One region of the Proteus appendicitidis genome, then DNA from elsewhere that is predicted to be linked to it. Evidence: predicted binding sites of a transcription regulator. Region 1 holds the regulator's gene; each other region holds the start of a gene.
The links. Region 1 encodes sigma-54, which starts transcription at its own class of promoters, with help from an activator protein. Its sites were predicted from a motif close to GTTGGCACANNTTTCGCTNT; they were not measured.
Positions count from the first base shown of each region.

Region 2: glnK (P-II family nitrogen regulator) is a predicted target of sigma-54. The motif match lies at 2,784-2,803, and genes of this name have one in related genera.
Region 3: glnA (glutamate--ammonia ligase) is a predicted target of sigma-54. The motif match lies at 5,117-5,136, and genes of this name have one in related genera.

Region 1 is NZ_CP127389.1:567,479-574,798, reverse strand. It holds gene kdsC (3-deoxy-manno-octulosonate-8-phosphatase KdsC) at 1-120, shown strand, start outside; gene lptC (LPS export ABC transporter periplasmic protein LptC) at 137-715, shown strand; gene lptA (lipopolysaccharide ABC transporter substrate-binding protein LptA) at 696-1,229, shown strand; gene lptB (LPS export ABC transporter ATP-binding protein) at 1,236-1,961, shown strand; gene rpoN (RNA polymerase factor sigma-54) at 2,021-3,502, shown strand; gene hpf (ribosome hibernation promoting factor) at 3,526-3,813, shown strand; gene ptsN (PTS IIA-like nitrogen regulatory protein PtsN) at 3,963-4,430, shown strand; gene rapZ (RNase adapter RapZ) at 4,510-5,364, shown strand; gene npr (PTS phosphocarrier protein NPr) at 5,361-5,633, shown strand; gene rnk (nucleoside diphosphate kinase regulator) at 5,809-6,219, shown strand; gene pmbA (metalloprotease PmbA) at 6,336-7,320, opposite strand, start outside.
Region 2 is NZ_CP127389.1:813,093-820,412, reverse strand. It holds gene tesB (acyl-CoA thioesterase II) at 181-1,056, shown strand; gene amtB (ammonium transporter AmtB) at 1,099-2,391, opposite strand; gene glnK (P-II family nitrogen regulator) at 2,404-2,742, opposite strand; gene QQS39_RS03790 (SmdB family multidrug efflux ABC transporter permease/ATP-binding protein) at 2,985-4,772, opposite strand; gene QQS39_RS03785 (SmdA family multidrug ABC transporter permease/ATP-binding protein) at 4,759-6,504, opposite strand; gene QQS39_RS03780 (Lrp/AsnC family transcriptional regulator) at 6,560-7,021, opposite strand; gene queC (7-cyano-7-deazaguanine synthase QueC) at 7,180-7,320, shown strand, end outside.
Region 3 is NZ_CP127389.1:3,841,285-3,848,604, reverse strand. It holds gene hemN (oxygen-independent coproporphyrinogen III oxidase) at 1-938, shown strand, start outside; gene glnG (nitrogen regulation protein NR(I)) at 958-2,382, opposite strand; gene glnL (nitrogen regulation protein NR(II)) at 2,393-3,439, opposite strand; gene glnA (glutamate--ammonia ligase) at 3,625-5,034, opposite strand; gene typA (ribosome-dependent GTPase TypA) at 5,395-7,230, shown strand.

The sequences.
Region 1 (7,320 bases):
ACACCTCATGCTAATTATGTAACCCGCATTGCGGGAGGGCGTGGTGCAGTACGAGAATTGTGTGATTTAATCCTTTTAGCGCAAGGTCGGCTTGAAGAAGCTAAAGGTCTTTCGATTTAACGTATAACGATACAGAATGAATAAATTAAAATCCTGGTTTACCTTAATTCTTGCCATTATCGCCCTTGCGTTGATTGGCTGGAACTACACTAATAACACTGAATTCGGTGATGGTGAGATTGTTGATGATGGTCAGCCAACTTATCAATCCAAATCATCGATATCTTTTGTTTACGAGCCAACGGGTATACTCGGATATAAACTTGTTGCTGATGATGTCAAAAATTATGCTCAACAGAAGTTTACATGGTTTACTAACCCTGTCTTAACCACCTATTCACCGGCAGGGGATGCAACATGGACAGTACGCGCGAATAAAGCCAAGCTAACAAACAGTAAAATGCTCTATCTTTATGGCGATGTTCAAATTGATAGCCTAACGGATGACTCTCAACTACAGAGAATAAGCACAGACAACGCTATCGCAAATTTGGATACACAGGATGTTTCCTCTGATGATGAAGTGACTATTATCGGCGTCGGACTGAAATCAGTCGGCTTAAAAATGCGAGGCAATCTGCGCGAGAAACGTGCAGAGCTGATTGAAAAGGTAAACACCTATTATGAGATCCCTAATGAATCAAAAAATCCGTAATACACTGATTATCGGTACACTTTTAGCGATAAGTGTACCTGCGATGGCGCTTAAAGATGACACACAACAACCTATCGTTGTGAACTCAGAGAAACAATCGCTTGATCTAGAAAAAAACGTCACAACCTTCACACAAAATGTTGTGATCAAACAAGGATCTATCGATATTCGTGCTGATAAAGTTGTTGTCACACGTCCAGGCGGTGACTCCAAAAAGATCGTAATAGAAGCATTTGGTAATCCAGTAACTTTTTATCAGCTACAAGATGATGGTAAACCTATCAAAGGTCGTGGTGAAAAAATGACCTATGAAATGGATAAAGAGTTAATGACCTTAACGGGTAAAGCCTATCTTGAACAATTAGACAGTAATATCACCGGTGATAAGATCACTTATCTCGTCCCAACTCAGCAAATGGAAGCTTTTAGCGGTAAAGGTAAACAAGTGACTACTGTTTTACTACCTTCCCAGTTGCAAGAGAAAGGTCCTGGTGTTAACAACAAAGGTAAGTAACACTTTATGGCGCTGTTAAAAGCTGAAAATTTAGCGAAAGCATACAAAGGGCGCACCGTTGTCGGTGATGTCAGCCTGAACGTTAACTCCGGTGAGATTGTCGGCTTACTTGGGCCAAATGGTGCAGGTAAAACAACCACATTCTATATGGTTGTTGGCATTGTCGCTCGTGATGCAGGTAGTATTACAATTGATGATGAAGACATTACGCTGTTACCGTTACATGAACGAGCGCGTAAAGGCATTGGCTATCTTCCTCAAGAGGCGTCTATTTTTAGACGCTTAAGCGTTTATGACAACATTATGGGGATCTTAGAAATCCGCCATGATTTAACGCCTGAAGAACGAAAAGATCGAGCAGAAGAACTGCTAGAAGAGTTTAATGTCAGCCACTTACGTAACAGCTTAGGGCAATCATTATCAGGGGGTGAACGTCGCCGTGTTGAAATCGCGCGGGCATTGGCAGCCAACCCTAAATTCATTTTATTAGATGAACCTTTTGCAGGTGTTGACCCTATTTCGGTATTAGATATTAAAAAAATTATCCAGCATCTACGTGATTATGGATTAGGTGTACTGATTACTGACCATAACGTGCGTGAAACATTAGATGTGTGTGAACGTGCTTATATCGTCAGCCAAGGTCACCTTATCGCTCATGGTTCACCAGAAGAAATTCTTGAAAATGAGCAAGTTAAACGTGTTTACTTAGGTGAAGGCTTCCGCCTGTAATCTTTGATTCACTTTTACTCTGTCAAGGATGACAATAGCAAAGGACTCATCGCATTATTATGAAACAAAGTCTGCAACTTCGTCTTAGTCAGCAACTGGCAATGACGCCACAGCTACAACAGGCTATTCGTTTGTTGCAACTTTCGACGCTTGAATTACAACAGGAAATTCAGCAAGCACTTGAGTCTAATCCACTTCTAGAACAAGACGATGATCCACAAGATCCCGTTTCAGATGATGCGTCTCATACAGAAGATCAGCCAACCTCTACAACAGAAACAACAACTGAAAACGAAGTTGAAGAGTTTGACACGCTGGATGCTTTAGAACAAAAAGAGATGCCTGATGATCTTCCTTTAGATACTCAATGGGAAGAGATCTACACCGCAGGCACTCCTTCAGGCACCAGTAATGACTATACTGATGATGAGCTTCCACTGTATCAAGGTGAAACAACTGCCTCATTGCAAGATTACCTCACATGGCAGGCTGATCTCACCCCATTTTCAGAAACAGACAGAGCAATTGCGATAAGTATTATCGATGCTATTGATGAAACAGGCTATTTAACTGTCACAACAGATGACATCCTTGCTGGAATGGGCGATGATGAATTAGAGCTTGATGAAGTCGAAGCCGTATTAAAACGTATTCAACGCTTTGATCCTATTGGTGTTGCTGCTCGTGATTTAAAAGAGTGTCTTTTGATTCAGCTATCCGCTTTTTCAACAGAAACACCCTATCTTAAAGAAACGCAGTTAGTCATTAGCCAATATTTAGAGTTGCTAGGTAACCGTGATTTTCGCCAATTGATGCGTCAAACGAAATTACGAGAAGAGACACTAAAATCTGTTATTGAGATGATCCAGTCTCTTGATCCTAAGCCCGGATTAAGTATTGATACAGGCGAGTCAGAGTATGTTATTCCAGATATACTGGTAAAAAAATCAGGTGAACGCTGGCAAGTTGAGTTAAATACAGATAGCATTCCTCGCCTACGAATAAATGAGACTTATGCAGCATTGGGTCAATCGACTCAAAATGAAAGTGATGGAAAATTTATTCGTGACAATTTACAAGAAGCCAAATGGCTGATAAAAAGTTTAGAAAGCCGTAATGAGACACTATTAAAAGTCGCTCATTGCATTGTTGATACACAGCAGGCATTTTTCGAATTAGGTGAAGAGCACATGAAACCCTTAGTGTTAGCAGATATTGCTGAACAGGTTGAAATGCACGAATCCACCATTTCTCGAGTGACAACGCAAAAATTTTTGCATTGCCCGAGAGGAATTTTCGAATTGAAGTATTTTTTCTCTAGCCATGTGAATACTGATAGCGGGGGCGAAGCCTCTTCAACAGCAATCAGGGCTTTAGTGAAGAAACTAATCGCAGCAGAAAACCCAGCGAAACCACTTAGTGATAGTAAACTGGCAGATATGCTCGCAGAACTTGGAATACAAGTTGCTCGACGCACTGTTGCGAAGTATAGAGAGTCATTATCCATCCCGCCTTCAAATCAACGCAAAGAGTTGGTTTGAGCATAATTGAGAAGGAAGACACTATGGAACTTCAAATCACTGGTCATAATATTGAATTAACCGATGCTCTGCGTGATACCGTCAAAGCAAAAAGCGCGAAATTACCTCAGTTCTTTGACAAAATTAATAACGTTCAGGTTATCCTGAAAGTCGAGAAAGTTAATAAAATCGCGGAAGCGACCATTCAAGTTAATGGCGGTGAATTGCATGCCTCTGCAGAAGCAGAAGATATGTACGCAGCAATTGATGGATTAATGGATAAACTGGCTCGTCAATTAACCAAACACAAAGATAAACTGAGACAACATTAATTCATTTCCCATTGTGAAATGGGGATACAATCGGCGAAGTTACTGCGTTGTTTATGACTCGGTTTAAGCCAACGCCTAATCAATATCAGTAACAAAAAACCAGATGTCACTTTGTGGCATCTGGTTTGCTGGTCTAAGTGAATAAGACAATGAACAACGATACAAAGATGAATATTAGCGACGTACTTTCTCTGGCATGTACGCATAATGATGTACATTGCACTAGTAAAAAGCGCGCGTTAGAAATTATCAGTGAAAATGCAGCAAAAGCACTTAATTTACCCGAAACACTGATATTTGAAGCTTTATTGACGCGTGAAAAAGTCGGTACAACAGGGATTGGGGGTGGTTTAGCTATCCCTCATGGACGTATTGAAAGTGATGAAACAGAAAAAGTAGTTGGTGTGTTTCTTCACCTAAGCGAACCTATTTCCTTCGACGCTATTGATAATCAACCTGTCGATTTGTTGTTCGCATTACTCGTTCCTGCGACACAATGTAAGGAACATTTACACACACTGTCTTTGATTGCAAAACAGTTGGCAGACAAAAATTTATGTCGCCGACTACGCTCCGCACAAAGTGATGAAGAGCTTTATCAGATTATCACAGAATAACCCCTACGGGTTTAGTAGGACGCGAATAGCATACAGTGGAATGATATTCATCACTGGGAAATTATAGGGGAGCTACCTCATGGTGCTGATGATAGTCAGCGGACGCTCTGGTTCAGGTAAGTCAGTCGCTTTGCGTGCGCTTGAAGACATGGGATTTTATTGTGTTGATAATTTACCTGTTGATCTTTTACCTGAGCTAGCAAAAACACTGGCTGAACGTGATGCTTCTGCTGCCGCAGTCAGTATTGATGTCCGAAATATGCCAGAGTCGCCGGAGATCTTCGAAAAAGCGCTGGAAAGTTTACCCGCTGAATATTCTCCACAACTCTTATTTTTAGACGCAGATAGAAATACCTTAATTCGTCGTTATAGTGATACTCGACGTCTCCACCCTCTTTCGACCAAGAATCTTTCGTTAGAAGTGGCCATTGATACCGAAAGTGATCTGCTTGAGCCATTGCGATCACGGGCTGATCTCATTATTGATACCTCTGAGATGTCAGTCCATGAACTCGCAGAAATGTTACGCACTCGCTTATTAGGTAAGCGTGAACGTGAACTGACTATGGTCTTTGAATCTTTTGGCTTTAAGCATGGTATTCCTATTGATGCGGATTATGTTTTTGATGTGCGCTTCTTACCGAATCCACATTGGGATCCTAAACTGCGTCCAATGACAGGTCTTGATCGCCCTGTCGCGGCATTTTTAGATAGACACACCGAAGTTCATAACTTTATTTATCAAACTAGAAGCTATCTCGAACTTTGGTTGCCGATGTTAGAAACCAATAACCGTAGTTATTTGACGGTTGCAATTGGTTGTACGGGGGGAAAACACCGCTCTGTTTATGTTGCTGAGCAACTCGCAGATTATTTCCGCTCTAGAGGGAAAAACGTACAATCACGCCACAGAACACTAGAAAAACGCAAATGACCCAATATCGACAAGTTGCGATTAAAAATCGACTCGGTATGCATGCAAGACCTGCAATGAAGCTGTTTGATTTAGTAAAAACATTTCAATCAACTGTCATTTTACGCAACAACGAAGGGGTTGAAGCACAAGCGGATAGTGTGATTGCTATGCTGATGTTAGATTCAGAGCAAGGCAGTCAAATTGATATAGAAGTCACTGGTAGTGATGAAAATGAAGCTATTGATGCTATTATCGCATTATTTGAATCTGGGTTTGATGAAGAATAATCGTAATAGAAAACAATAGATTAGCATTTCTTAACTAAATAACCCGAAAGAGACTGTGATCACTGTCTCTTTCTTTTTTATACAGAACCGCCTATTATCTCTTATATGAGTTTAACAACACCCCCATCTCATCCGTGGGGGTGTTGTTTTGCATTGGAATAAATTGGAGTGTGGTATGACAAAGCCAACAATTATCATCAACGAACTTGATGCAGAACGTTTAGATTCATTACTTGAACAACCGGCATTTGCAGATAGCCCGATTGCTGAAGCATTGAATGAAGAATTAGATCGTGCTGACATTGTTACACCAGCTGATATCCCTGCTAATATTGTCACAATGAACAGCAAAGTCCGTTTTATGGACTTAAAAAACAATGAAGAGCGTACTCGTACTTTAGTGTATCCCGCTTCATTAAAAGACAGCACCACTGAACTTTCCGTTATGGCACCAATGGGTGCTGCGCTACTGGGTTTAGCGATTGATGATGAGATCAGTTGGAAGCTGCCAAATGGCCTTGAAACCAAGGTTAAAGTATTAGAAATTCTATACCAACCTGAAGCTGCGGGTGAATTACACCGTTAAGCATAGCTGAAGGTTCGCGTCTTACTTTATCTTCTCAAATTGAAAAGCACATTGATAAACGCGATATCTCAGCCCATTGCGGGCTGAGATTAAAGATTGCGATAAGTGTCTAAAATTTACTCACCTGCAATGCTCATTTCTGGTAATAACAACGAACCACACTGAACATTACTGCGTGTCTCAATATCATCCCCCATGGTGGCAATATTTGCCCACATATCTTTTAAGTTACCTGCAATAGTCACTTCGCTTACAGGATATTGAATTTCACCATTCTCAACCCAAAAACCGCTCGCACCACGAGAGTAATCACCCGTTACTGTACTAACGCCTTGTCCCATCAATTCAGTCACAACAAGACCTGTTCCCATCTCTTTTAACAGTGCATCAAACGATAAGCCTTGCCCTGGGATATACCAGTTATGAATACCACCAGCATGACCATTGCTTTTTAAACCCAGTTTTCTTGCTGAATATGTGGTTAATAACCACTCTTGTAATACACCATCTTTAATAATTTCAGCATTGGTTGTACGTACACCTTCACTATCAAACGGTGTTGACGCCAAACCTCTCATTAAATGAGGGCGCTCTTGAATGTTTAACCACTGTGGGAAAATTTGCTTACCTAAGCTATCGAGTAAACAAGAAGATTCACGATAAATCATGCTACCACTGATTGCTGCAACCAAATGACCAAAAATACCCGTCGCCACATCTGCTGCAAAAATAACAGGGGCTTTCATGGTGGGTAGTTTACGAGGTGCAAGGCGAGATAACGTGCGACGAGCGCACTCTTGCCCCACCCATTCAGGTGATTCTAGATCATCGAAACGACGACTAATAGTGTAAGCATAGTCGCGCTCCATATCTTCACCATCGCGAGCAATAACACAACTCGACATCGAATAGCGTGAAGATGAATAGCTTTTTAATAAGCCAAGGCTATTACCGAATACACGGGTCCCACTGTTGCTATTAAAACTCCCCCCTTCGGTATTAATAATACGGCTATCACTATCTAAAGCGGCTTTTTCTGCTCTTGATGCTAATTCAATCGCTTTATCTGCTGTGACTTCGGTAGGATGGTAAAGATCAAGG
Region 2 (7,320 bases), 250 kb from region 1:
GTCCCTCATAAATTCACCAGAAAGTATTCAATAAGTGGATAAATCATAATCTCATCAACGCTGTTTATTTATCATTAGATTGCTATCTAAGATAAAAAGGGAGATTATTTTTTTATCTTCTGAGGATTGTATATAATCAGCGTTATAAAAAATAACCAGATCTAATGATACAGGTACACTATGAGTCAAGCATTGAAAGATCTCATCAATTTGATGGCACTTGAAAAAATAGAAGAAGGTCTATTTAGAGGTCAAAGCGAAGATATAGGATTACCTCAAGTTTTTGGTGGGCAAGTTGTCGGACAAGCACTATACGCTGCAAAACAGACAATTGCTGATAACCGCTACATCAACTCATTTCATAGCTACTTTTTACGTCCTGGCGATAGCCGCAAGCCTATCGTTTATGATGTGGAATTTATCCGTGATGGCGGTTCATTTAGTACTCGTAGAGTCAGTGCTATTCAGCATGGTAAACCTATTTTTTATATGACCGTTTCTTTTCAAGAATTTGAAGAGGGCTTTGAACATCAAGATATAATGCCTGATGTTCCTTTTCCAAATGAACTTATCCCACAGCATGAAATTTTAAAGAAATTAGCACCTAAATTACCCGAACCGATTAGATCTTTAGCACTACGAGAAACACCTTTTGAAGCACGTCCAGTGCAATATTTTAGCCCTTTTGGCTACTCTAAAGCGCCCGCTGAACGCTATGTTTGGTATCGTAGTCGTGGTGAAATGCCATCAGATCCTTTCTTGCATCAATACTTGCTTGGTTATGTTTCTGATTTTGATTTTTTACCAACCGCTCTCCAACCTTATGGCTTAGGCTTTATGGATACAAGTCTGCAGGTCGCTACGATTGACCATTCTATGTGGTTTCATCGTCCATTCCGTGTGGATGATTGGTTACTTTATGTGATTGAAAGCCCTTCAGCGTCAGGCGGTAGAGGATTTGTTAGAGGTAAATTCTTTAATACAAATGGTCAACTAGTCGCATCTTCTGTTCAAGAAGGGGTTATTCGCCAAAAACGGACTAAACATTCAAAATAATATTTTGGCATATTCCCCCCTCAAACGAGGGGGAATAGACAATTATTGTTGATAAGCTCTTTCACCATGCGTGGTTAAATCTAATCCATCATGCTCTTCCTCTTCTGAAACACGTAAACCAACCAGTTTATCTGCGATTTTAAAGCTTATATAAGCGACAACACCAGACCAAATCACTGTGATCACAACACTTATTAATTGAATTAAAACTTGTTTACTAAGTGTCATACCATCGCTGTATCCCACGCCTCCTAAAAATGAAGCCGTAAATACCCCTGTTAATAAGCAACCTGCGATACCACAAGTACCGTGAATGCCGAAAACATCACAAACATCATCCGCTTTTAACCAACGTTTTAAAACAACAACGCCCCAAAGCCCGATGATCCCTCCTACTACACCGATAAATAAAGCACCCATCACTCCGACTGTGCCAGCAGCAGGTGTAATTGCCACTAATCCTGCAATACAACCTGAACAACTGCCTAGCATGGAAGGTTTTCCTCTGGTGAGCCATTCTGATGCAGTCCAAGAAAGCACCGCTCCTGCAGTTGCGATTACTGTATTTAGAAATGCTAAAGCTGCGATCGCATTTGCACTGCCAGCAGAGCCTGCATTAAAGCCAAACCAACCAATATAGAGCACCGCTGTACCTGTAAAGACCATCGGCAAATTATGAGGTTTAAGCGCGGTATGTTGACTATCACGTCGCTTACCAAGTAAGTAAGCACCAACAAGAGCTGCAATAGCTGCATTAATATGTACGACGGTTCCCCCAGCAAAATCTAATGCACCATCATCGATTAACCAACCACCTTCTCCCCATACCATATGCGCAATCGGGATATAAGAAAATGTGAACCAAATAACGGTGAAAATAAGCAATGCAGAAAAACGAACTCGCTCACCTAATGCACCAACAATTAATGCAACGGTTATCACTGCAAAAGAGCCTTGAAAAGCAATATGTACATATTGATTAATTGAACCAGAGAGTGAATCTAGTGATACGTTATTCAAAAAAGTAAGTGACCACCCACCCCACATTTTATTACCCGCGGTAAATGCCAAACTATAGCCAAATGTAACCCAAAGAATAACAACCACACTGAAAATCATCATCACTTGCGTGATCAAAGAAAGTACGTTTTTTCCTCTCAATAATCCGCCATAAAACAAAGCGATACCGGGTATCGTCATAAAAAAGACCAAAGCAGTACATACCAACATAAAACCGTTGTCAGCTTTATCAACTGCCACTGTTTCAGTCGCAAATACGGATGAAGAAAAGTGTGTGAGCACTAACATTAATAGCAAAGAAAGTAAGCGTTTCATCGAATATCTCCTTTAAAGTGCTTCATCACCAGACTCACCGGTACGAATACGGACAGCCTGCAATAATTCAAAAACAAAAATTTTTCCATCTCCTACCTTCCCTGTATCAGTCGCTTGCATAATCACTTGCATAACTGGCTCCAGTTGATCATCGCAAATAGCTAGCTCTATTTTTACTTTGGGGAGAAAATTAACTTCGTATTCTGCGCCTCTATACAACTCCGCATGACCTTTTTGTCGCCCATATCCCTTTACTTCACTGATTGTCATTCCCTTTATACCTAACTCAGAAAGCGACTCTCGTACTTCTTCTAATTTAAATGGCTTAATAATGGCGATGATATATTTCATATAAACCTCGTCGATATTTAAAAGAACCAAGCCCATATAGAAAAGCAAAAGGCATGCCATTATTTAACACATTGATATTTAAACAAAAATAAAATTATTGAAATAGTGAAAATGAAAAGGCTCACCGAGTTGGTGCAAAAATACGATGGCTATTTTGATAAAAGCGAGATAATAGGGAAGTAAAAAAGGCGCATACATAAAGATAATGCGCCCTCTAGAATTATGTTTTTTATTTAAGGTGATTATTCTACTTCAACAGGGACTTGTTCTTGTAAAGATTCTCTGACTTGCTGTAATTGATACATATTATAATATCGACCTTTTTGTGAAAGTAACTTAGCATGATCACCCTGTTCGACAATTGCACCACGATGAAGCACCACAATTTCATTGGCTTCAATAATAGTAGAAAGTCGATGAGCAATAACAATCAGTGTTGTTTTTTCCCTAACTACTTTTAGCGCCTTCTGTATGGCTTGTTCTGTTCCTGAGTCAATATTTGCTGTTGCCTCGTCCAAAATAAGAATACGAGGAGGTATTAATAATACACGCGCCAATGCAAGTAGCTGTTTTTGTCCTGCGGATAAGCGACTACCTTGCTCACCGAGTTCTGTTTGTAGCCCTTCAGGTAAGGTTTTAACCCATTGATCAAGTTGAACCGTTTCTAATACCTGCCATAAATGTGATTCATCACATTTACGCCCTAACGTAATATTGTCATACAGTGAACCCGATAATAAAACGGGATCTTGCTGCACCATCGCAATACCACTGCGTAGTGCTGTATGAGAATACGATCCTAATGGTTGCTTATCTAAAGAGATACTTCCTTTTTGCCAAGGATAATTTCCCATTAATAAGCTGGCTAAAGTACTCTTGCCACTTCCTGTGTGCCCAACGAATGCGACAAAATGACGAGCAGGAATAGTTAAATTGATATCTTTTAATACCCATTGCTCATCACGATACGCAAACCAAAGAGAGTTAACATCGATATTACCTTGAGTGATGGAATGTGATGATGAACCGTAGTGTTGTAAGGGTGCATCCATCAGTTCAAAAACACGCTCACCAGAGACAACCGCCTGTTGCAAAATTGATTGCTGTGATGTCAATGTGATCAAGGGTTCATTTAATCGACCTAGATAACTAATAAACGCATAAATAACCCCAACACCAATAACTGCACTGCCTTGATACCCAAATAGCATTAATAAGCCACACAGAACCAACGCAGAGAGCATACTTAATAAAGGACGTAATAACAGACCATCCAGTTTTAACGCTTTCATACGTGCTTGGTAATGTTGCCAACTGTCATCTGATATTCTTTCGCCAAATCGAGCTTGTTGCCTAAATTGCTGAATAACTGACATGCCATTGATAACTTCGTGGAAACCATCATTAATATTGGCAAGAAAATGACGTACATTACGTACAATCGGTGTGCTCAGTCGCTGATAAAGCATCATCACACCTATCACTGCAGGAAATATCATCATTGCAACAAGCGCCATTTGCCATTCCAATAAGAACATCGCTATCAGCATAACAACCACTAAAGCAATTGCTCGAAATAGTGTCGGTAACACGTTCACGAACAAATCTTTAATCGTCTCGGTATCATTTGTTACACGAGAAATTAACTGCCCCACGGGCTGATTATCAAAAGCACTTAATGGCTGTTTTAGAGCCGCACTCATTACATCAGTACGTAATTGTTGTACAACCCCAACAGCAGCATGATTAAACACAATTGCCTGATAATAGTGAAGTGTCGCGGCGATCACCTGCAAAAGAATAAAAGCCAACGCGAGACCTAAGGATGACATTAATTCCACATTATTCGTGGCAACTTTTGCATCAATAAAATAGCCAACAATTAATGGTCCCCCCACTTCTGCAACGGCAGCAACCCACAACATAATGACACCCCATGTCATGGGTTTGCGATAGGTTTTACCATAAGTCAAAAGGCGCTTTAATGCAGGTAATAGCGCTTTAACGGATTTATTTTTATTCATCGTCATCCAGCGCGGCCTCTAATTGCTGATAATGGTACATATCTTGATACCAACCTGGTATTGAAATTAACTGCTGATGTGTACCTTGCTCTATAATCTCGCCTTGTTTCAAAACTAAGATATTCGTAGCACCAACCAATGCAGATAAGCGATGAGCGCTGATAATTAAGGTTCTATCTTTTCGCCATTGTGACAAGTTTTGCAGGATTTGATATTCTGTTTGTCCATCAACTGCAGATAATGCGTCATCTAATAATAGAATCTCGGCATCCAGTAATAGCGCTCGGGCAATAGAAATACGCTGTTTTTGTCCACCAGATAACATCACACCTTTTTCACCTACCTGTGTTTGATACCCTTGCGGTAAGCGCAAAATATCCTCGTGAATATTTGCCAGTTTCGCAACAGACTCTATTTCTTCTTTTGTCGCATCAGGACGACCTAAAGCAATATTTCCCGCGATGGTATCGGAAAATAGGAAGGGAGTTTGGTTAACAACAGCCAATCGCGCTCGCCATTCATCAAGTTTCAATTGATAAATAGGAACTGATTGAAAACAAATTTCACCTTCGGTGATATCGTAAAGTCGTTGAATAGCACTAAGTAATGTACTTTTACCACTGCCAGTCACACCACAAATACCTAGCATTTCACCGGGTGATAATGTGAAATGAACGTTTTTCAGTGTTTGTGTCGTTTGTTCGGGATATTGGAAATGTTTGATATCAACGGATAATACTCCTCGACCTGGCTTTGGTGATAACTCACCATCAACCATATCGAGTTTTTCATCCAATAAACTATTAATGCGACTATAAGCAGCACTGCCACGCTCAACAATATTAAACATCCATGCTAAAGCCAGCATTGGCCAGATCATTTGCCCCAAATACATCACAAAACTGGTTAATTCACCCAATGTCATTCTGCCATTAATTACAAAATAGCTGCCACCAGCAACAGCGAGTAAATTAGCAAAACCAATAGCCATAAAAATAGTAGGATCAAATAGCGCATCAATTCTTGCAACACGCATATTTTGTCGTCCAGTTTCTTTTGCCACATCATCAAAACGGGAGGCATGTTGTTGCTCTAGCCCGAATGATTTGATCATACGAATACTACTCAAGCTTTCTTGTGCTTGATTATTAAGTGAAGAGAAAAGTGCCTGTGCCGTTTTAAAGCGACTATGTAATTTATCGCCATATCGCTTAATCAAAATTGCCATGATTGGCATAGGTAGTAATGAAATCAGTGTCAGTTCCCAACTTAACTGAATGCTCATCATGACAAGTACAGCAAGCCCCATAACCATAGAATCCACTAAGGTCAGTACACCTTCGCCTGCGGCAAAAACCACTTTATCAACATCGTTGGTGGTACGTGCAATTAAATCGCCTGTGCGATAACGATGATAAAAAGAGGAAGATTGTTGATTAAGTTGTTGGTAAATTTGCATCCGCAGTTTTACTGCTAATTGATAAGATGCGCCAAATAACCAAAGACGCCAAAAATAACGCAAAAGATAAACCGCGAGGGCTATTAATACCATCACGCCAATCCAATTCATCACTTGGCTAAACGTCAGACTATGGTTATCGACACCATCCACAATGATCCCAACAATCTTTGGAGGGATCACCTGTAATACTGCGATAACCATCAATAAGAAAATGGCACCTACATAACGACGCCATTCATTGAGAAAATACCAACTGAGCTGTGAAAATAGAGCCACGCCTTAAATCCTAAGGTTATACAAAAATAAAAGTGCCAGTTGGTAAAGATGAACCTTATTCAGGTATCGGCATTGCCGTTGTGTATTTAATTTTTTCCATTGCGAAGTTAGAAGTCACATCAATAAGACCCGGTACGCCATTAACCATACGCTTATAAAATAGGTCGTAACTTTTCATGTCTACTACTTCAACATGCATTAGATAATCACACTCACCCGCCATTCGATAGAATGTCAGTACTTCTGGCATTTGCTTAACAAATGAAACAAACTGTTCGTACCATTCGCTATTATGCTGCTGTGTTCTAATCATAACAATAACTGTTAGACCTAGCCCGATTTTTTCACTATCAAGCAACGCAACGCGTTTACGAATATACCCTTCATCCTCTAATCTTTTCAATCGTTTCCAGCAAGGTGTTGAGGTTAGGTTAACAGCCTCAGCCAAAGTATTCAGTGAGAGGCTTGAATCTTCCTGTAACAGCGCTAATAGTTTACGGTCAATCTTATCTAACATAGATACTCCTTCAAAATATGCCCCTACAAAAAATAATGATAACCTGCCCCTTACTATAAGAGTAATCATCTAATGATAAATCGGTAATAAATTGCCATAATATATGTACTTTTATGCGTACTAATCCCTATAGAAATTCAATATTCAGGAGTATTCTGATGAAAAAAACGGTCGTTGTCTTTAGTGGTGGACAAGATTCGACAACCTGCCTTATTCAAGCGTTGGAAAAGTACGATGAAGTACATTGCATTACATTTAATTATGGGCAACGCCATAAAGAAGAAATTGAGGTAGCACAA
Region 3 (7,320 bases), 830 kb from region 1:
TTGATCCTCGTGAAATTGAGTTAGATGTTATCGACCATCTACGTCATGAAGGATTTAATCGCCTGAGTATGGGGGTGCAAGATTTCAATAAAGAAGTGCAACAAAAAGTAAATCGTGAGCAAGATGAAGCATTTATTTTTGCATTGGTAGAGCGTGCGCGTGAAGTGGGTTTTCACTCCACCAGCATTGACTTAATTTATGGCTTACCTAAGCAGACCAAAGAGAGTTTTGCCTTTACATTAAAACGTGTTATTGAGCTATCACCAGATAGATTGAGTGTTTTCAATTATGCGCACTTACCTAATTTATTCGCGGCTCAGCGTAAAATTAAAGATGAAGATCTCCCTTTAGCAGAAGAAAAATTAGAAATATTACAAGAAACAATTTCTACGCTGACAACAAACGGCTATCAGTTTATTGGTATGGATCACTTTGCTAAACCGGATGATGAATTAGCGGTTGCTCAACGTAAAGGTATTTTGCACCGTAATTTCCAAGGCTATACCACTCATGAAGAGTGTGATTTATTAGGCATGGGAGTTTCTGCAATAAGTATGTTAGGTGATAACTATGCGCAGAATGAAAAAGTATTGAAAGAGTATTATGCGCGAGTTAATCGTGAAGGAAATGCGCTATGGCGCGGTTTATCTCTGACTAATGATGATTGTATTCGCCGTGATGTAATTAAAACCTTAATTTGTAATTTTAGTCTGCGTTTTTCTGATATTGAAAAAATGCACAATATTGTCTTCCATGACTATTTTAAAGAAGATTTAGAATTACTTGTGCCAATGAAGGATGACGGTTTAGTTGAAATAACAGTAGAGGGCATTCAAGTTACACCACGAGGACGTTTGCTTATTCGTAATATTTGTATGTGTTTCGATACCTATTTACGAAATCAAATGCGCCAACGTCAATTCTCGCGTGTTATTTAATTGATGAAGGGTTAGGGGATCAATATTCCTCTATCCCTAACTCTTTTAATTTGCGGGTTAATGTATTTCTTCCCCAACCTAATAATCTTGCTGCATCTTGTTTATGCCCTTGCGTATATGCCAAGGCACTGAGTAATAGTGTGCGTTCAAATTGAGGCAGTGCATCTGCTAAGATATTTTCTTTCCCTTCTCCTAATGTTTCATCTGCCCATGATGAAAGATGTTGTGACCAATGTTGAGAAGATGCAATTCGATTGATATTTTTGGCTTTCTCATCAGGCTGGCGAATTTCTTGTGGTAAATCTTGAGGCATAATCTCTTGGCTTGCCGTCATTACCGTTAACCAGCGACACACATTCTCTAATTGTCTGACGTTACCTGACCAGCTATATTCCATCATTATTTGTAAACTTTGCTGATGAAGAACTTTGGCTTCGACGCCCAATTCTTTTGCTGTTTTTTGTAGAAAATAGCGCGCTAAACTGGGAATATCTTCAGTTCTATCGCGCAATGGTGGCAACTGAATACGTATAACATTGAGACGATGATAGAGATCTTCACGAAAATCACCGGCTTGAACTCGCTTTTCTAAGTCTTGATGAGTTGCGGCGATAATACGCACATCGACTTTTACAGGGGCATAACCGCCTACACGATAAAATTGTCCTTCAGCCAGAACTCGCAGTAAACGTGTTTGAATATCAAGAGGCATATCACCAATTTCATCAAGAAACAGTGAACCGCCATTCGCTTGTTCAAATCGACCTTGGCGTACTTGAGAGGCGCCTGTAAATGCCCCCTTTTCATGACCAAAAAGCTCTGATTCAATCAAGTCTTTAGGAATTGCCGCCATATTTAGCGCGATAAAAGGAGAGGACGCTCTTGGGCTATGGCGATGTAATGCATGTGCCACTAACTCTTTTCCTGTACCCGATTCCCCATTAATAAGTACACTAATTGAGGAGCGAGAAAGCCGACCAATAATACGGTAAACCTCTTGCATTGCAGGTGCTTCGCCAATCATATCTGTCACTGATTGCAGCAAGGTTTCATCGGTATTGGGTTGTTTTTGTTCGCGATAATGCGTAATGGCGCGGTCAATTAATGCCAATGTTTCGTCGATATCGAACGGCTTTGGTAAGTAATCAAATGCCCCTTGTTGATAGGCATTAACGGCAGCATCGAGATCAGAATGCGCCGTCATAATAATAACGGGCAGAGTTGGGTATTGTTCTTTAATTATTTTTAAAAGAGATAAACCATCCATATCAGGCATACGAATGTCTGATAACAACACATCAGGTATTTCTGTATTGAGTGCATTAAGCACATCATTCGCATGCTCAAAGGCTTTACAAGACATGCCTTCACGAGAAATGGCACGTTCAAGTACCCAGCGAATAGAGCTGTCATCATCAACAACCCATACATTTCCTTTTTGCATTGGTTATCTCCTACTTAATTGGTAAATAAATAGAAAACTCAGTATTTCCAGGCCAACTGGTAAATTCAATTTTGCCTGCATGTTGATCCACTAAATTACGCGCAATAGAAAGCCCCAACCCATTACCGCCTTCTCTACCACTCACCATGGGGTAAAAAAGTGTATCTTGTAGATGAGGAGGAATACCATCACCGGTATCAATCACATCTATACGGGCAACAAGTTTGTGGCGCTCACCATGAAGCGTGACCTGAAAAGCCGTACGGGTACGCAAAATAATGGTTCCGCCGGTTTTTTCAACGGCTTGTAAGGCATTGCGTGTAATATTTAGCAGTACTTGTTCTATTTGATCTGGGTAATGTGATAACTCAGGTAAACTGGGATCGTAATCTTTTAGTAAGGTGACATTTTCAGGGCATTCAAGCGAAATAAGCTGAGCAACGCGTTCAACAACATGGTGAATACTCTGGTGGGTTTTTGTCCCTGGATGTTGGGGACCGAGTAATCTGTCCACCAATACACGTAGGCGATCAGCTTGTTCAATAATAACTTGCGTATATTCCGTTAAAGCTGGATCTGGTAAGGATTTGGCTAGCAATTGAGCCGCGCCTCGTAATCCCCCCAACGGATTTTTAATTTCATGTGCCAGCCCCCTAACCAATTCCCTTGCTGCCATTTGCTGTGCTTGTTGTATCTGCTCTTGGCTTAACCGGCGTTGACTATCCATAGGCGCCAGCTCCAGCAAAATGTGTTGCTCGGAAATAGGTTGGGCACTGAGCGACATTGTGTGTGATTGGTTATTTACAACCAATATCACTTCATTGTCGGTAAAGCTTTGTCCATTCGCTAATGTTTCACGCATTAAATCAGCATCAAAAGAGTAATAGCTGAAAAGGGCAGTGAAAGGCGTTTCAAATAATTTTCGACGGCTTTGTGCTAAAACCTGTAACGCAGAATGATTTGCGTAGCAAATAATAAACTCTTTGTTGATAACCAATACTGAATGTATCAATGAGTCTAAAATTAATGTGTTGTCAGGTAAGTCTGCCGTTTCCATATTGAATACCCCATTGCACCATTTTAGTGCATCTTACCTTTATTACATGAATGAACCAATGCGTAAGTGAAAAGACTGACTCCTTAAATGGGAGAAAAGTGCCCATCCGAAGATGGGCAAAATAGCTTCACGGCAAAAAAAACAGTTTTACATCAAGGCTTAAGTTTTTATCTGTAAAAATAGTCTTAAGCGCTGTAATACATTTCAAATTCAAGAGGATGCGGAGCCATACGTACACGTTGAACATCAGCACGTAATAATTCTAAATAAGCATCAATAGCATCATCAGTAAATACACCGCCGCGGGTTAAGAATTCACGATCTGCATTTAATGTATTTAATGCTTCTTCTAATGAACCTGCGACAGTTGGGATCTCTTTCGCTTCTTCAGGTGGCAAGTCATAGAGGTTTTTATCCATAGCATCACCAGGGTGAATTTTGTTGATAATGCCATCAAGACCCGCCATCAACTGAGCCGCAAACGCTAAATAAGGGTTTGCTAAAGGATCTGGGAAACGGACTTCAATACGACGTGCTTTCATGCTGGCAACCACAGGAATACGAATTGACGCAGAGCGGTTACGTGCTGAGTAAGCCAACATAACAGGGGCTTCAAAACCCGGAACTAAACGTTTGTAAGAGTTAGTGGTTGGGTTAGTAAACGCATTTAGTGCACGAGCGTGTTTGATAATACCGCCGATGTAATACAGCGCCATTTCAGATAATCCGCCGTATTTATCACCGGCAAATAGGTTTACGCCGTTTTTAGACAGTGACATATGGCAGTGCATACCTGAACCGTTATCACCAACTAATGGTTTTGGCATAAAGGTCGCTGTTTTACCAAATACGTGAGCCACGTTTTGTACCACGTATTTATAAATTTGGGTTTCATCTGCTTTTTTGGTCATGGTATTAAAGCGAGTAGCCACTTCATTTTGACCCGCAGTTGCGACTTCATGGTGATGAGCTTCAACAACTAAGCCCATTTCTTCCATGATATTACACATGGTAGAACGAATATCTTGTGATGAATCGACGGGTGGCAGTGGGAAGTAACCACCTTTAACCATCGGGCGGTGACCTTTGTTGCCGTCTTCATATTTGGTATTGGTGTTCCATGCCGCTTCAATATCGTTGATAGCGTAAGATGCACCAGAAATATCGTTTTTGAAACGAATATCATCAAATAGGAAGAACTCTGGCTCTGGTCCAAACAGTACTGTGTCTGCGATACCACTTGATTTTAAATAGTCTTCAGCACGTTTTGAGATAGAGCGTGGGTCGCGATCATAACCTTGCATTGTGCCTGGTTCTAAAACGTCACAACGAATGATCAGGGTTGGATCTTGGAAAAATGGGTCAAGCATTGCCGTTGTTGCATCTGGCATCAGCACCATGTCTGATTCGTTAATGCCTTTCCAGCCACCAATAGAAGAACCATCGAACATTTTTCCTTCTTCAAAGAAATCATCGTTAACCTGATGAGCCGGAATAGTAAGATGTTGTTCTTTACCGCGGGTATCAGTGAAACGTAAGTCAATATATCTAACTTTATGTTCTTCAATCATGGATAATACATGTTCAAGGGACATAGGAACTCTCCTGGCGAATGGTTTTATTGAGTGCAGTGGCCTTACACATTTTTTCGGTGAATTTTTTGCTCACCTAAATTCTATTGCGAAAAGCATGCCAACTTATCTAAAAAGGGATATATACTGTATTGATGAAGTTTAGTGTAGAATATCTCCTGTGATTTTTTAATTATTGCACAAAGTTGGTGCAAATTAAGCCTAATTAGTTGCACTGTTTTGGTGCAATCGAACGGATGCTACTAAATTCTGAGGCGTGAAAAGGATCACAATTCAATTAATTGCATATTGTTAAGCAATCATTATTGTGATCTTGTTTAGTCTCTCGTCTAAAGCGTGTACAATACTGCGCTTATTTCTACAATGCCTGAGGCAAATTTTGTGATCGAAAACTTGCGTAATATCGCCATCATCGCCCACGTTGACCATGGTAAAACAACTATCGTCGATAAATTACTACAGCAATCTGGTACGTTCGGCGAACGTGAAACCGTTGCTGAGCGCGTGATGGACTCAAATGATCTCGAAAGAGAGCGCGGAATTACTATTCTTGCGAAAAATACAGCGATTAAATGGAATGACTATCGTATCAATATCGTAGATACCCCAGGACACGCCGACTTCGGTGGTGAGGTAGAACGCGTTATGTCTATGGTAGACAGCGTTCTATTGCTGGTTGACGCGATGGATGGCCCAATGCCACAAACTCGTTTTGTGACACAAAAAGCGTTTGCTAACAACTTAAAACCAATTGTTGTTATCAATAAAGTTGACCGCCCTGGTGCGCGTCCAGACTGGGTTGTTGATCAGGTATTTGACCTGTTCGTAAACTTAGGTGCAACTGACGAACAACTTGATTTCCCAATTATCTATGCATCTGCATTAAACGGTATTGCGGGAACAGATTACAATGACATGGCTGAAGATATGACTCCGTTATATGAAGCTATTGTCAAATATGTAGAGCCACCGAAAGTTGATCTGGAAGGCACATTCCAGATGCAAATTTCTCAGTTGGACTACAACAACTACCTAGGTGTTATCGGTATCGGTCGTATCAAGCGCGGTAAGGTTAAACCTAACCAGCAAGTGACTATCATCGATAGCGAAGGTAAAACTCGTAACGGTAAAGTCGGTAAAGTGTTAGGTCACTTAGGCTTAGAACGTATCGAAGTTGAAGTTGCAGAAGCTGGCGATATCATCGCAATCACAGGCTTAGGTGAACTGAATATTTCTGACACGATCTGCGAAACAGGTGCTGTTGAAGCATTACCTGCATTAGCCGTTGATGAACCAACTGTTAGCATGTATTTCTGTGTTAATACTTCACCTTTCTGTGGTCGTGAAGGTAAGTTTGTGACTTCTCGTCAGATTTTAGATCGTCTGAAAAAAGAGTTAGTCCATAACGTAGCATTACGTGTAGAAGAAACTGAAGATCCAGATGCATTCCGTGTATCAGGTCGTGGTGAGCTTCACCTGTCAGTTCTGATTGAAAATATGCGTCGTGAAGGTTACGAATTAGGTGTATCTCGTCCTAAAGTTATCTTCCGTGACATTGACGGTCGTAAACAAGAGCCTTTCGAACAAGTCACTATCGATATTGAAGAACAGCACCAAGGTGATGTGATGCAAGCGATGGGTGAGCGTAAAGGTGAAATGCGTGATATGCAACCAGATGGTAAAGGACGTGTACGTTTAGACTACATTATTCCTAGCCGTGGTCTGATTGGTTTCCGTACTGAATTTATGACCATGACATCAGGTACTGGTTTACTGTATGCAACATTCAGTCACTATGATGATGTTCGTCCAGGTGAAATCGGTCGCCGTAATAACGGTGTTATGATCTCTAATGGCCAAGGTAAAGCCGTTGCTTACGCACTGTATAGCTTACAAGACCGCGGTAAATTATTTGTGACTCATGGTGCAGAAGTTTACGAAGGCCAAGTGATTGGTATTCATACTCGCTCTAATGACTTAACAGTAAACTGTTTAACGGGTAAAAAGCTGACTAACATGCGTGCTTCTGGTACAGATGAGGCGACAACGCTGACTCCACACCTGAAACAAACATTAGAACAAGCATTAGAATTTATTGATGACGATGAGTTAGTTGAAGTTACTCCGCAGTCTATTCGTCTGCGTAAGCGTTATCTGTCAGAAAACGATCGTCGTCGTGCTTACCGTAGCAAAGACTAATTCGTTATTCTGATAACATAATTCTTAGGGCGCGTTTAGCGCCCTGAGTTTATACTCGTCATACTTCAAGTGACAGAGGTGTTGGTTACG